Regions from separate parts of the Salmonella sp. A1325 genome, predicted to be linked through region 2. Evidence: predicted binding sites of a transcription regulator. Region 2 holds the regulator's gene; the other holds the start of a gene.
What was found. Region 2 encodes Fur, which represses iron uptake genes when iron is present. Its sites were predicted from a motif close to ATAATAATGAGAACNACTATCAA; they were not measured.

Region 1: a site for Fur is predicted at 1,120-1,142, ahead of exbB (tol-pal system-associated acyl-CoA thioesterase). Genes of this name have one in related genera too.

The regions. Positions count from the first base shown of each region.
Region 1 is NZ_JAMLWO010000002.1:467,814-473,422, reverse strand. Features, by position in the region: gene metC (cystathionine beta-lyase) at 1-952, opposite strand, end outside; gene exbB (tol-pal system-associated acyl-CoA thioesterase) at 1,204-1,938, shown strand; gene exbD (TonB system transport protein ExbD) at 1,945-2,370, shown strand; gene NAZ64_RS06195 (SDR family oxidoreductase) at 2,483-3,367, opposite strand; gene NAZ64_RS06190 (hypothetical protein) at 3,491-3,895, opposite strand; gene NAZ64_RS06185 (hypothetical protein) at 3,882-4,292, opposite strand; gene NAZ64_RS06180 (ESA_00282 family adhesion-associated protein) at 4,396-4,899, shown strand; gene NAZ64_RS06175 (TIGR00645 family protein) at 5,178-5,609, shown strand, end outside.
Region 2 is NZ_JAMLWO010000003.1:431,200-436,808, reverse strand. Features, by position in the region: gene pgm (phosphoglucomutase (alpha-D-glucose-1,6-bisphosphate-dependent)) at 1-145, opposite strand, end outside; gene seqA (replication initiation negative regulator SeqA) at 170-712, opposite strand; gene ybfF (esterase) at 897-1,667, shown strand; gene ybfE (LexA regulated protein) at 1,801-2,094, shown strand; gene fldA (flavodoxin FldA) at 2,245-2,775, shown strand; partial or broken gene NAZ64_RS09050 (fur leader peptide) at 2,979-3,064, shown strand; gene fur (ferric iron uptake transcriptional regulator) at 3,057-3,509, shown strand; gene tcuR (tricarballylate utilization LysR family transcriptional regulator TcuR) at 3,624-4,550, shown strand; gene tcuA (FAD-dependent tricarballylate dehydrogenase TcuA) at 4,648-5,609, shown strand, end outside.

The DNA of each region.
Region 1 (5,609 bases), on a different contig from region 2:
TTTTATTGAGCACAAAGGAGAACAGGCCGCTGCTGCCTGTAAAGTCTCGTTTCCAGAAGGCATGACCTTTGCTACCCGGCAGGGCCGGATGATTAACGCGCGCGACCTGAGGATGGTTCGCCAGCCATGCGGCGATTTTGAGGCTGCTTTCTTGATGCTGGCGCAGTCGGACACCGAGCGTGCGCAGACCGCGGCTGGTCATATAAGCCGTGTCGGCGTCGAGCATTTGCCCCATCAGATAGGCGTTTTCCCGCAATTGTTCCCAGCAGCGCGCATTTGCAACGGCAGTACCGACCATCGCATCAGAATGACCAATCAGATACTTAGTGCCCGCCTGGATAGAGATATCAATATCGAACTCCAGCGCTTTGAACAGAACGCCAGCCGCCCAGGTATTATCAATCATGATGACGGCTTCTGGTGCGACGCGTCTGACCGCACTGACAATGGTCGGAATATCATGTACTTCCATGGTAATAGAACCGGGGGATTCCAGAAAAACGACTTTCGTGTTCGGCTGAATATGTTGCGTGATATCAGCGCCGATGAGCGGGTCGAACCAGCTTGTCGTCACGCCCAGTTTGCCGAGCATTTTGCTGCAGAAATCCTGGCTGGGTTCATAGGCTGTGTTGGTCATCAGGATGTGGTCGCCCTGCTCAACGAATGCCAGAATGGTGTTGGCGACCGCCGCCGCGCCGCACGGGAAGAGCGCGCATCCGGCGCCGCCTTCCAGTTCACACATGGCTTCCTGGAGTGAAAAGTGGGTCAGCGTTCCCCGGCGTCCGTAAAATAATTCGCCGTTGGCGCGATTGCGGGTAGCGTGTTTTTTGGCCTCGACGGTGTCAAACACCAGTGAAGAAGCGCGTTGAATCACACTATTCACTGAGCCAAGCGTGTATTTTTTGCTGCGTCCTGCGTTTACCAGTTTGGTATCCAACTGTTTATCCGTCATGTTGCGTTTCCTGATTTTAACCGTCTGGATGTCTAAACTAGCATGAATATAACCATCTGCACCCTGGCGACGTGTGATACAGATGAAAATTTTGCCAAAATAAAAACAGGTGGCTTTTTTAATGCGTAAGCGCAAAGAAAAAGCAGTAAAGGTGCGGCAGTATGTAAATAGTAATGAGAACGACTATCAATTCGACGCCGTTTTGATATTATTATGCTCAGATTTTGTGATTTGCGTCCTGGAGATACAGAGTGGGTAATAATTTGATGCAGACGGATCTCTCCGTCTGGGGTATGTATCAGCACGCCGATATTGTCGTGAAGTGCGTGATGATTGGTCTGATTCTGGCGTCAGTCGTCACCTGGGCTATCTTCTTCAGTAAAAGCGTTGAATTTTTCACTCAAAAGCGCCGCTTAAAGCGCGAACAACTGCAATTAGCCGATGCGCGCTCCTTAGATCAGGCTTCCGACATTGCGGCAGGTTTCAGCGCAAAAAGCCTCAGCGCACAGCTCATCAATGAAGCGCAGAATGAACTGGAACTCTCTCAGGGCAGCGAAGATAACGAAGGGATTAAAGAACGTACCGGCTTTCGTCTGGAACGTCGCGTCGCGGCAGTTGGCCGCTACATGGGACGAGGCAACGGTTATCTGGCGACGATCGGCGCCATTTCCCCCTTCGTCGGGTTGTTTGGCACTGTATGGGGCATTATGAATAGCTTCATCGGTATTGCGCAAACGCAGACCACCAACCTGGCGGTGGTTGCTCCTGGTATTGCGGAAGCGCTGCTGGCGACGGCGATTGGGCTGGTAGCCGCGATCCCGGCGGTCGTCATTTACAACATCTTCGCACGTCAGATAGGCAGTTACAAAGCGACGCTGGGCGACGTGGCGGCGCAGGTATTGCTGCTGCAAAGCCGCGATCTCGATCTGAATGCGAGCGCCAGTGCGCAGCCGGTACGCGCCGCGCAGAAATTACGGGTAGGGTAATGCGTCATGGCAATGCGTCTTAACGAGAACCTGGATGACAACGGCGAAATGCATGAAATCAACGTGACGCCGTTTATCGATGTCATGTTGGTTCTGCTGATTATCTTTATGGTGGCTGCGCCGCTGGCGACGGTAGACGTCAAGGTGAATCTGCCCGCTTCTACCAGTACGCCACAGCCGCGTCCGGAAAAACCGGTTTATCTGTCGGTGAAAGCGGATAACACCATGTTTATCGGTAACGATCCGGTGACGGATGATACGATGATTGCCGAGCTAACGGCCCTGACGGAAGGGAAAAAGGATACTACGATTTTCTTCCGCGCGGATAAAACCGTAGAGTATGAAACTCTGATGAAAGTGATGGATATGCTGCATCAGGCGGGCTATCTCAAGATTGGTCTGGTCGGCGAAGAGACCGCGAAAGCGAAATAAGTATTCTGCTGATGCTGTAGGCCGGGTAAGGCGAAGTCGCCACCCGGCTTTTTTATTGCCTAAGATGGCGCCTTGCGTAACAGAAGTGCGCCATCTTAATCGACTTCATGCGTTAGCCTAAATGCTCCCCGCCGCACACGCCGTGCACTTCTGCGGTAACGTAACTGGATTCCTGGCTTGCCAGATAGACATACACCGGCGCCAGCTCTGCCGGTTGGCCGGCCCGCTTCATTGGCGTCTGCTGACCAAACTGCGGAATTTTATCCTGTGTTTGACCGCCGGAAATTTGCAGCGCTGTCCAGATAGGACCAGGCGCGACAATATTCACACGAATTCCTTTTTCCGCCACCTGTTTCGCCAGGCCACGGCTGTAATTGAGGATTGCCGCCTTGGTTGCCGCATAATCCAGCAGGTGCGGACTGGGCTGATACGCCTGGATAGACGACGTCGTGATAATACTGGCGCCTTTTGGCAGCAGCGGAATCGCTTCCTGGGTTATCCAGAACAGGGCAAAAACGTTAACGGCGAAGGTTTGCTGAAATTGCTCGCTAGTCAGATCTTTTATCTCCGGGATTGCCGTCTGTTTACCGGCCACCAGCGCCAGAATGTCCAGCCCGCCCAGCGCTTCACGCGCCTTATGGACCAGCGAACGGGCGAAAGATTCGTCGCTAAGATCGCCTGGCAATAACACCGCTTTACGGCCGCACTCCTCAATCAGCGCTTTAACCTGCTGGGCGTCCTCTTCTTCCGCTGGCAGATAGTTGATCGCGACATCTGCGCCTTCACGCGCGTAAGCGATAGCGGCAGCACGCCCAATCCCGGAGTCGCCCCCTGTCACCAGCGCCTTACGATCTTTAAGGCGACCACTGCCGACATAACTTTTTTCGCCACAGTCAGGAACAGGCGTCATTTTCGCCTGGACGCCGGGCGCCGGCTGTTTTTGCTTAGGATATTCGCCGGTGTAATACTGCGTGGTAGGGTCGTATAGATGAGACATTGAGCTTCTCCCTTCAGGTTGAACACCCTTTAAGCGTAGACACTTTTACTACCGTAAGAGGGAGAATCAGAACGATCCTTATGCTTCGCCCGTATTCACAACAGAGTTAACTAGCCATGAAGGTTATTTTTCTTGCCGTGCGACGGTGGTGACGTTGCGCGTCCGGTAGTCGCCATCGGAAAGCTTACGCATCAGACGTAAGGTTGCCGTCTCGCGAGCCAGCAGATGCTGCCAGTCACTTTCAAGACGAGACATAATTTTGTCTCGTAATTCAGGATGCTGCTCGATAATGGCATTGATGGTCGCGCCATAAATCTCCTCTTTGACCTGTAACGCATACATCTCCCGTCGGTTTTGCCACTTCAGGCGTACTAACGCCGCCGGTATGGATACCACCTCCTGCGTTACCTTTTCCAGGGTGGCATTTTTGCTGGCGATTAGCGCTGCAAGATTTTGCTTTAAGATAAATTCATCACTTTTATGGTTGTCTAAAGCCAAATAAACGTTATTGTCTTCAACTTCTTTCATCTTTATCTTCCAGTGAATAAAATAGCGGCATATCGGTTTCGCGAGTGATTAAATTAAGCCAAATGGCATTGCCTTTTTCATTTATCATTGCGGTTTTATCCGCCAGTATTTTACTTAGCGTTTGGGCATCAATATCGCCTTCTGCCTGTAGTGCGTTTATCAGGCGGGCAAACGTTTCAATTTTAGCCACACAATACAGACGTTCTTTAATATGACGGTCGCGTTCTTCAAATAATACGTTTCTGTGTTGCCCGGCAGCGTTAGCGCTAATTAAAATATCGGGCTCGTAATCGCTGAGTTTTGTCTTTCCCTTAGGCAAATTTTTACTGTTTTCTGTGGCTTCAGGGGGCGGCGATGACAGGCGAAAATGAGAGGAAACCAGATGCTCAGGAAGCATGACTAAATATCCTTTACGATCAGTGGTATACTATTTTTAATAGTGTAGGTTTCGTTGACAATAACATGGTGTAATTTTAAAATCAAAAAAAATGGAGCCTGCTATGAACAGTATTTTTTATTCTGTTATTATATTGCTATTACTGACCGGCGCGATACTCTTCCTGATGTGGGAGGTTAATAAAAAACGTCCTGGTGGAAAAACCGTAAATTTAAATCAAACTGAACCCATGACAAAGGAAGAGGGTGAAGATCATTTCTCAGTATTAATGAATTCGATAACGCCGGTATGGTACTGGCGCGTTAACCATGAATATATCGATTTCCTTCATGCAACGATAAAACGAATGACAATGACTGAGTTGAATGAAACGCCAGGATTATTTGACGCACAGCGTCGTTGCAGCGACCTTAACTCTGCCGTTTATAAGTATTACGACAATATTAAGAAGCGTTGTCTGAACGGAGAAAAGGTGCCGTATTCGGATTTGGACGTCCTGAATTTACGCCAGTGTTTTCGTGAGTTCAGTCTTGAAGCCTACCCGGCGTTGGTCGCGCTGGTATGGCCGGAATATCAGCGCCCACAGGTTAACCCGGATGAGATTTAGAGCCTATCCCATTAGGGCTATTTTACTTGCCATTTTGGACCTGGGCAGTGCTCGCCAAAACGCGTTAGCGTTTTGAACGCCGCTAGCGGCGGCCCGAAGGGCGAGCGTAGCGAGTCAAACCTCACGTACTACGTGTACGCTCCGGTTTTTGCGCGCTGTCCGTGTCCAAACTGGCTGCGCCAATAACGCCTGGTGGGATAGGCTCTTAACTGCATGTTGATCTGATGTTGCATGGTTGAGATATACTGTTGCTGGTTTTAGTTACCTGACAGGTCCCTATGGAACGCTTTCTTGAAAATGTAATGTATGCGTCTCGCTGGCTGCTCGCGCCGGTGTATTTTGGCCTCTCTTTGGCGCTGATCGCTTTAGCGCTAAAATTTTTCCAGGAAATTCTACACGTTCTGCCGAACGTTTTTGCCCTGGCGGAGGCCGATCTGATTCTGGTGCTGTTATCGCTGGTTGATATGACACTGGTCGGCGGATTGCTGGTAATGGTCATGTTCTCCGGGTATGAGAATTTTGTCTCTCAGCTGGATATCTCTGCGGGCAAGGAGAAGCTGAACTGGCTGGGGAAAATGGATGCGACTTCGCTAAAAAATAAGGTGGCGGCATCGATAGTCGCTATCTCTTCCATTCACCTGTTACGCGTGTTTATGGATGCGAAAAACGTCCCGGATAACAAATTAATGTGGTATGTCATCATCCATCTG
Region 2 (5,609 bases):
CGCGATGGCCGGAAGTGCCAAATTTCACGGCATGTTCTGCATTCCCTGCCTCCGGTTTCAGTACATAATACTGCGCCGTCAGTTGGGCGACGTTAATCAAATCACTCTGTTGCGCGGGTTGTCCTGCGCGGTTGTGGATTGCCATTGCCTGGTCCTTCTAATGCAAGGATTAAATTGTTCCGCAAACCTTTTCAATCAATTCCGCCGGGAATTGCATTGACTGCATGATGTGTTCGATCATGCTGCATTTACGGCCGGTGTTGGTGTTGGTGATCACCCAGTACGGCGTGCCGGGAACGTGCTTAGGTTTAGTTTGATTCCCATTTTTCAGCAGCGTTTGTTCATCCGCCGCAAAATAGACGCGCGTGCGGCCATGCAACGACTCCGTCGCCTCCGCAAACGCGTGGTGATCCAGTGAATAGAGTGTAGTCAGAATCAGCATAAAGCGGTTGACCGCTTTTTTCTGCTCGGCATATTCGTCAGACAACAACAGCTCACGCATCGCGCGAACTTTGTCTTTTACCGGGTTAACCGGTTTCGCTTCGGCAACGGGTTGCGCCGCAGGCGTCCCCTTCACCGCTGAAGCCGTTGGCTGTGTCGTGGCGGAAAACTTCAACATACGCCGTAAAATGTCGGATGCGCTCTCGCCGATATGCTTGGTGTGGCTGGCAATATAGCTATAGAGTTCATCATCAACTTCAATCGTTTTCATCTTAATCCAGTGCGATGTCTTTGCTGAATACAAGTCATTGGGATTATAGGAACAAATCCCAACAGCGGATAGCGTTAAGCCCGGCTGACAAAAAAACTCGGAGTAAACCTTAGAGGTTGCAGCCCAGTGGCAGAATGGTCAACATAATACCCTAACCCGACAGAGCGAAAAAAAGAACTTTGCCATGAAATTAAACATCCGAGCGCAATCTGCACAAAACCTGCACAATAATTCCCCCATCGTTCTCGTTCATGGCCTGTTTGGCAGCCTGGACAACCTCGGCGTACTGGCGCGCGATCTGGTGACCGATCACGACATTATTCAGGTCGATATGCGCAATCATGGTTTATCGCCGCGCGATCCGGTCATGGATTATCCGGCAATGGCCCAGGATCTTCTGGATACGCTTGACGCGCAGCAGATTGAAAAAGCGACGTTTATTGGTCATTCCATGGGCGGAAAAGCGGTAATGGCGCTGACGGCGCTGGCGCCCGATCGCATCGATCGTCTGGTCGCGATTGATATCGCCCCCGTGGATTATCACGTTCGCCGCCACGATCGCATTTTCGCGGCCATTAACGCCGTCAGCGAATCCGATGCGACATCCCGCCAACAGGCGGCAGGGATTATGCGCCAGCACCTCAACGAAGAAGGCGTGATCCAGTTTCTGTTAAAATCCTGGGCTGAAGGCGAATGGCGTTTTAATGTTCCGGTATTATGGGAGCAGTATCCGCATATCGTCGGCTGGGAAACCATTCCGCCCTGGGAACATCCGGCGCTGTTTATTCCAGGCGGTAACTCGCCCTACGTGACCGAAGCGTACCGCGACGCGCTGCTGGCGCAATTCCCTTTGGCGCGCGCACATGTGATCGCCGGCGCGGGCCACTGGGTACATGCCGAAAAACCAGAGGCGGTTCTGCGCGCCATCCGCCGTTATCTGCACGATAAACGCTAACTGATTAAAAACTCATCGCCTGTGCGCGATTACGCGCGCGGGCGTTGGCGTCGCTTCCTCGCTGATGTATGATGGCGCGCTATCCATCCGGGCATAAGCCTGGCTGATTGTTTCCCCCGAAGTCACCAAAATCATGGCCAAAGAACAAACGGACCGTACGACATTAGATCTGTTCGCGCACGAGCGTCGCCCGGGACGACCTAAAACGAATCCGCTTTCGCGCGATGAACAGTTACGCATCAACAAGCGCAACCAGTTAAAACGCGACAAAGTTCGTGGCCTCAAGCGTGTCGAATTAAAACTCAACGCACAAGCGGTTGACGCGCTGAATGAGCTGGCCGAAGCGCGCAACATTAGCCGCAGCGAGCTCATTGAAGAAATATTAATGAAGCAGCTTATGGCGCTGCGCGGCCAGGGTTTAGTCTGAAAATAAGTTTTGTTTCATATTTCGTGTAGCAGAGCGTGCAGTCCCGCGTGATTGCTGTTTCCGCATATCTGCCTGTTCTGCTATGATTGCCCTTATCCGTGGGCAATTCGCCACCACCATTTCAATAAGTTTCAAGAGGTTATTTTACTCATGGCAATCACTGGCATCTTTTTCGGCAGCGACACCGGTAATACCGAAAATATCGCAAAAATGATTCAAAAACAGCTTGGTAAAGACGTTGCCGATGTGCATGACATTGCAAAAAGCAGTAAAGAAGACCTGGAAGGGTATGACATTCTGCTGCTGGGCATCCCAACCTGGTACTATGGCGAAGCGCAATGTGACTGGGATGACTTCTTCCCGACTCTCGAAGAGATTGACTTTAACGGTAAGCTGGTGGCGCTGTTTGGCTGTGGCGATCAGGAAGACTACGCGGAATACTTCTGTGATGCGCTGGGCACGATTCGCGACATTATTGAGCCGCGCGGCGCCACGATTGTGGGTCACTGGCCAACCGCAGGCTATCATTTTGAAGCCTCTAAAGGTCTGGCTGACGACGATCATTTTGTCGGCCTGGCGATTGACGAAGACCGTCAGCCTGAGCTGACCGCCGAGCGTGTTGAAAAATGGGTTAAGCAAGTTTCAGCTGAATTGCACCTCGACGACATCCTCAACGCCTAATCTTATGCGGCGCAGCGTTATATCTGCGCCGCATCAATAGACAAGACCAATCAAAATAATTGCTACAAATTTGTAACTTTCGCACCCATCCCTGTACAATGTCCGGGTGTAATCAGGTGGCGCCAAAATTTGCAGGCAAAACCACAGTTTTATTAACATCTGCGAGAGACTTGCGGTTTTCATTTCGGCATGGCAGTCCTATAATGATACGCATTATCTTGAGTGCAATTTCTGTCACTTCTCTAATGAAGTGAATCGTTTAGCAACAGGACAGATTCCGCATGACTGACAACAATACCGCATTAAAGAAGGCTGGCCTGAAAGTAACGCTTCCTCGTTTAAAAATTCTGGAAGTTCTTCAGGAACCAGATAACCATCACGTCAGTGCGGAAGATTTATACAAACGCCTGATCGACATGGGTGAAGAAATCGGTCTGGCAACCGTATACCGTGTGCTGAACCAGTTTGACGATGCCGGTATCGTGACCCGCCATAATTTTGAAGGCGGTAAATCCGTTTTTGAACTGACGCAACAGCATCATCACGACCATCTTATCTGCCTTGACTGCGGAAAAGTGATTGAATTTAGTGATGACTCTATTGAAGCGCGCCAGCGTGAAATTGCGGCGAAACACGGTATTCGTTTAACTAATCACAGCCTCTATCTTTACGGCCACTGCGCTGAAGGAGACTGCCGCGAAGACGAGCACGCGCACGATGACGCGACTAAATAAGTGTAAATCTTTCGAAGAGCCAACCGCCCGGTTGGCTTTTTTATATCCTCCTCTTTCCTGCCGCTTGATGTTGATTTAATGTAAAAAACGCTATCGCATCTCAGGAGAGCAGGAATGGAGCTTCGCCAGTTACGCTATTTCGTGCGTATTATTGAAACCGGCAGTATGGGCAGCGCCGCGCAGGATCTTGATATTGGCGTTTCAGCATTAAGTCAACAGATGTCCCGTCTGGAAAACGAGCTTGCCATCCGTCTGCTGCAGCGCACTTCGCGCGGCGTAACGCCAACCAACGCCGGGCTGGCCTTTTATTCGCAGGCGCAACTCGCCCTGCGTCATGCCGACGACGCGATTCTCGCCGCCAGAGAAGCGCGCCTTTCCGGTCATGTGAGCGTAGGAATGGCCCCCAGTACCGCCTCCATACTGGGTATACCGTTTATCCATGCCATGCAGGAAAACTATGCCGATGTCCGACTGCATGTGGTGGAAAGCTTGTCCGGTAATCTGGAAAGAATGATCAATACCCGCCAGATTGATTTAGCCGTTGTTTTTCAAAAAGATAAAATCCTGCGCTGGAGCGCCAGACCGATCCTTGAAGAACAGCTTTTTCTGATTGGCTCCCATGCCCTGCTGGCGGCGCTTCCTGATAACCCGATCACACCTGAACAACTGGCAGGCATTCCGCTCATTATGCCAAGCCAGGGACACGGGCTGCGCGGCAGGCTGGACGCTGTCTGCCAGGAACATGCGCTTAACGTTGAAATCGTCGCGGAAATTGACGGCCTGGCGTTGTTGATGCGCGCCGTGCGCGACGGTCTTGGCGCCACGTTGCAGCCCGGCGCGGCGATTTCTCATCTGGATAACGACGCGCTACGCGTGATCGGCGTCCATAATCCGGTACTCAGCCGCCCCAATTTTTTAGTCAGCCTGTCGGATGATGAACTGACGCCCGCCGGCCTTGCCGCCAGAGTAGTCCTTACCAAAGTTATGCGTCAGTTAGTCGACGCTGGTGAATGGCCAGGCGCAACCCTTTACGCTTACTAAACCCCTGTTTAGCGCTACCTGATAGCGCGCCGCTTATTTATCCGTATACATTTCAATTACAAATTTAACAAATAGTTAAATGGTACGGGAGTATAAGATGGTTGATGTACTGGTGATAGGCGGAGGCAATGCCGCATTATGCGCCGCCCTGACCGCACGGGAAGCGGGCGCATCGGTTCTGCTGCTGGAGGCTGCCCCGCGAGAATGGCGCGGCGGAAATTCTCAGCACACACGAAACCTGCGCTGTATGCATGATGCGCCGCAGGATGTGCTGGTAGAAAGCTATCCTGAAGAGGAATTCTGGCAGGATCTGTGGCGAGTCACCGACGGCAACACCAACGAGGCGCTGGCGCGGCTGGTCATTCGCACCTCTTCGCAATGCCGCGACTGGATGCGCAAACATGGCGTTAACTTTCAACCGCCGCTATCTGGGGCGCTCCACGTTGCGCGCACCAATGCGTTTTTTATGGGCGGAGGGAAAGCGCTCGTCAATGCCTATTACCGTAGCGCCGAACGGCTGGGCGTACAGATTCGCTATAACACGCCGGTTCACGCGCTTGAACTTCATGACGGCGAATTCGTGGCAGCGCTGGCGGGTAGCGAACGTATTACCGCCAAAGCCTGCGTATTAGCGGCTGGCGGTTTCGAATCAAACCGTGAATGGCTGCGGGAGGCCTGGGGAGAAAACGCCCGCGGCGAATGGCCCGCGGATAATTTCCTGATTCGCGGCACGCGTTTTAACCAGGGCGTATTACTCAAATTTATGATGGATGCCGGCGCGGATATCATTGGCGATCCGTCCCAGTCGCACTGCGTAGCGATTGATGCCAGGGCGCCGCTGTACGACGGCGGTATTTGTACTCGCGTGGATTGCGTATCGCTGGGTATTGTCGTGAATCGCGACGCCGAACGTTTTTATGATGAAGGCGAAGATTTCTGGCCGAAGCGTTACGCCATTTGGGGGCGGCTGGTGGCTCAACAGCCAGGACAAATTGGCTATTCGATTATCGACAGCAAAGCCATCGGCCACTTTATGCCGCCGGTTTTTCCTGGCGCGCA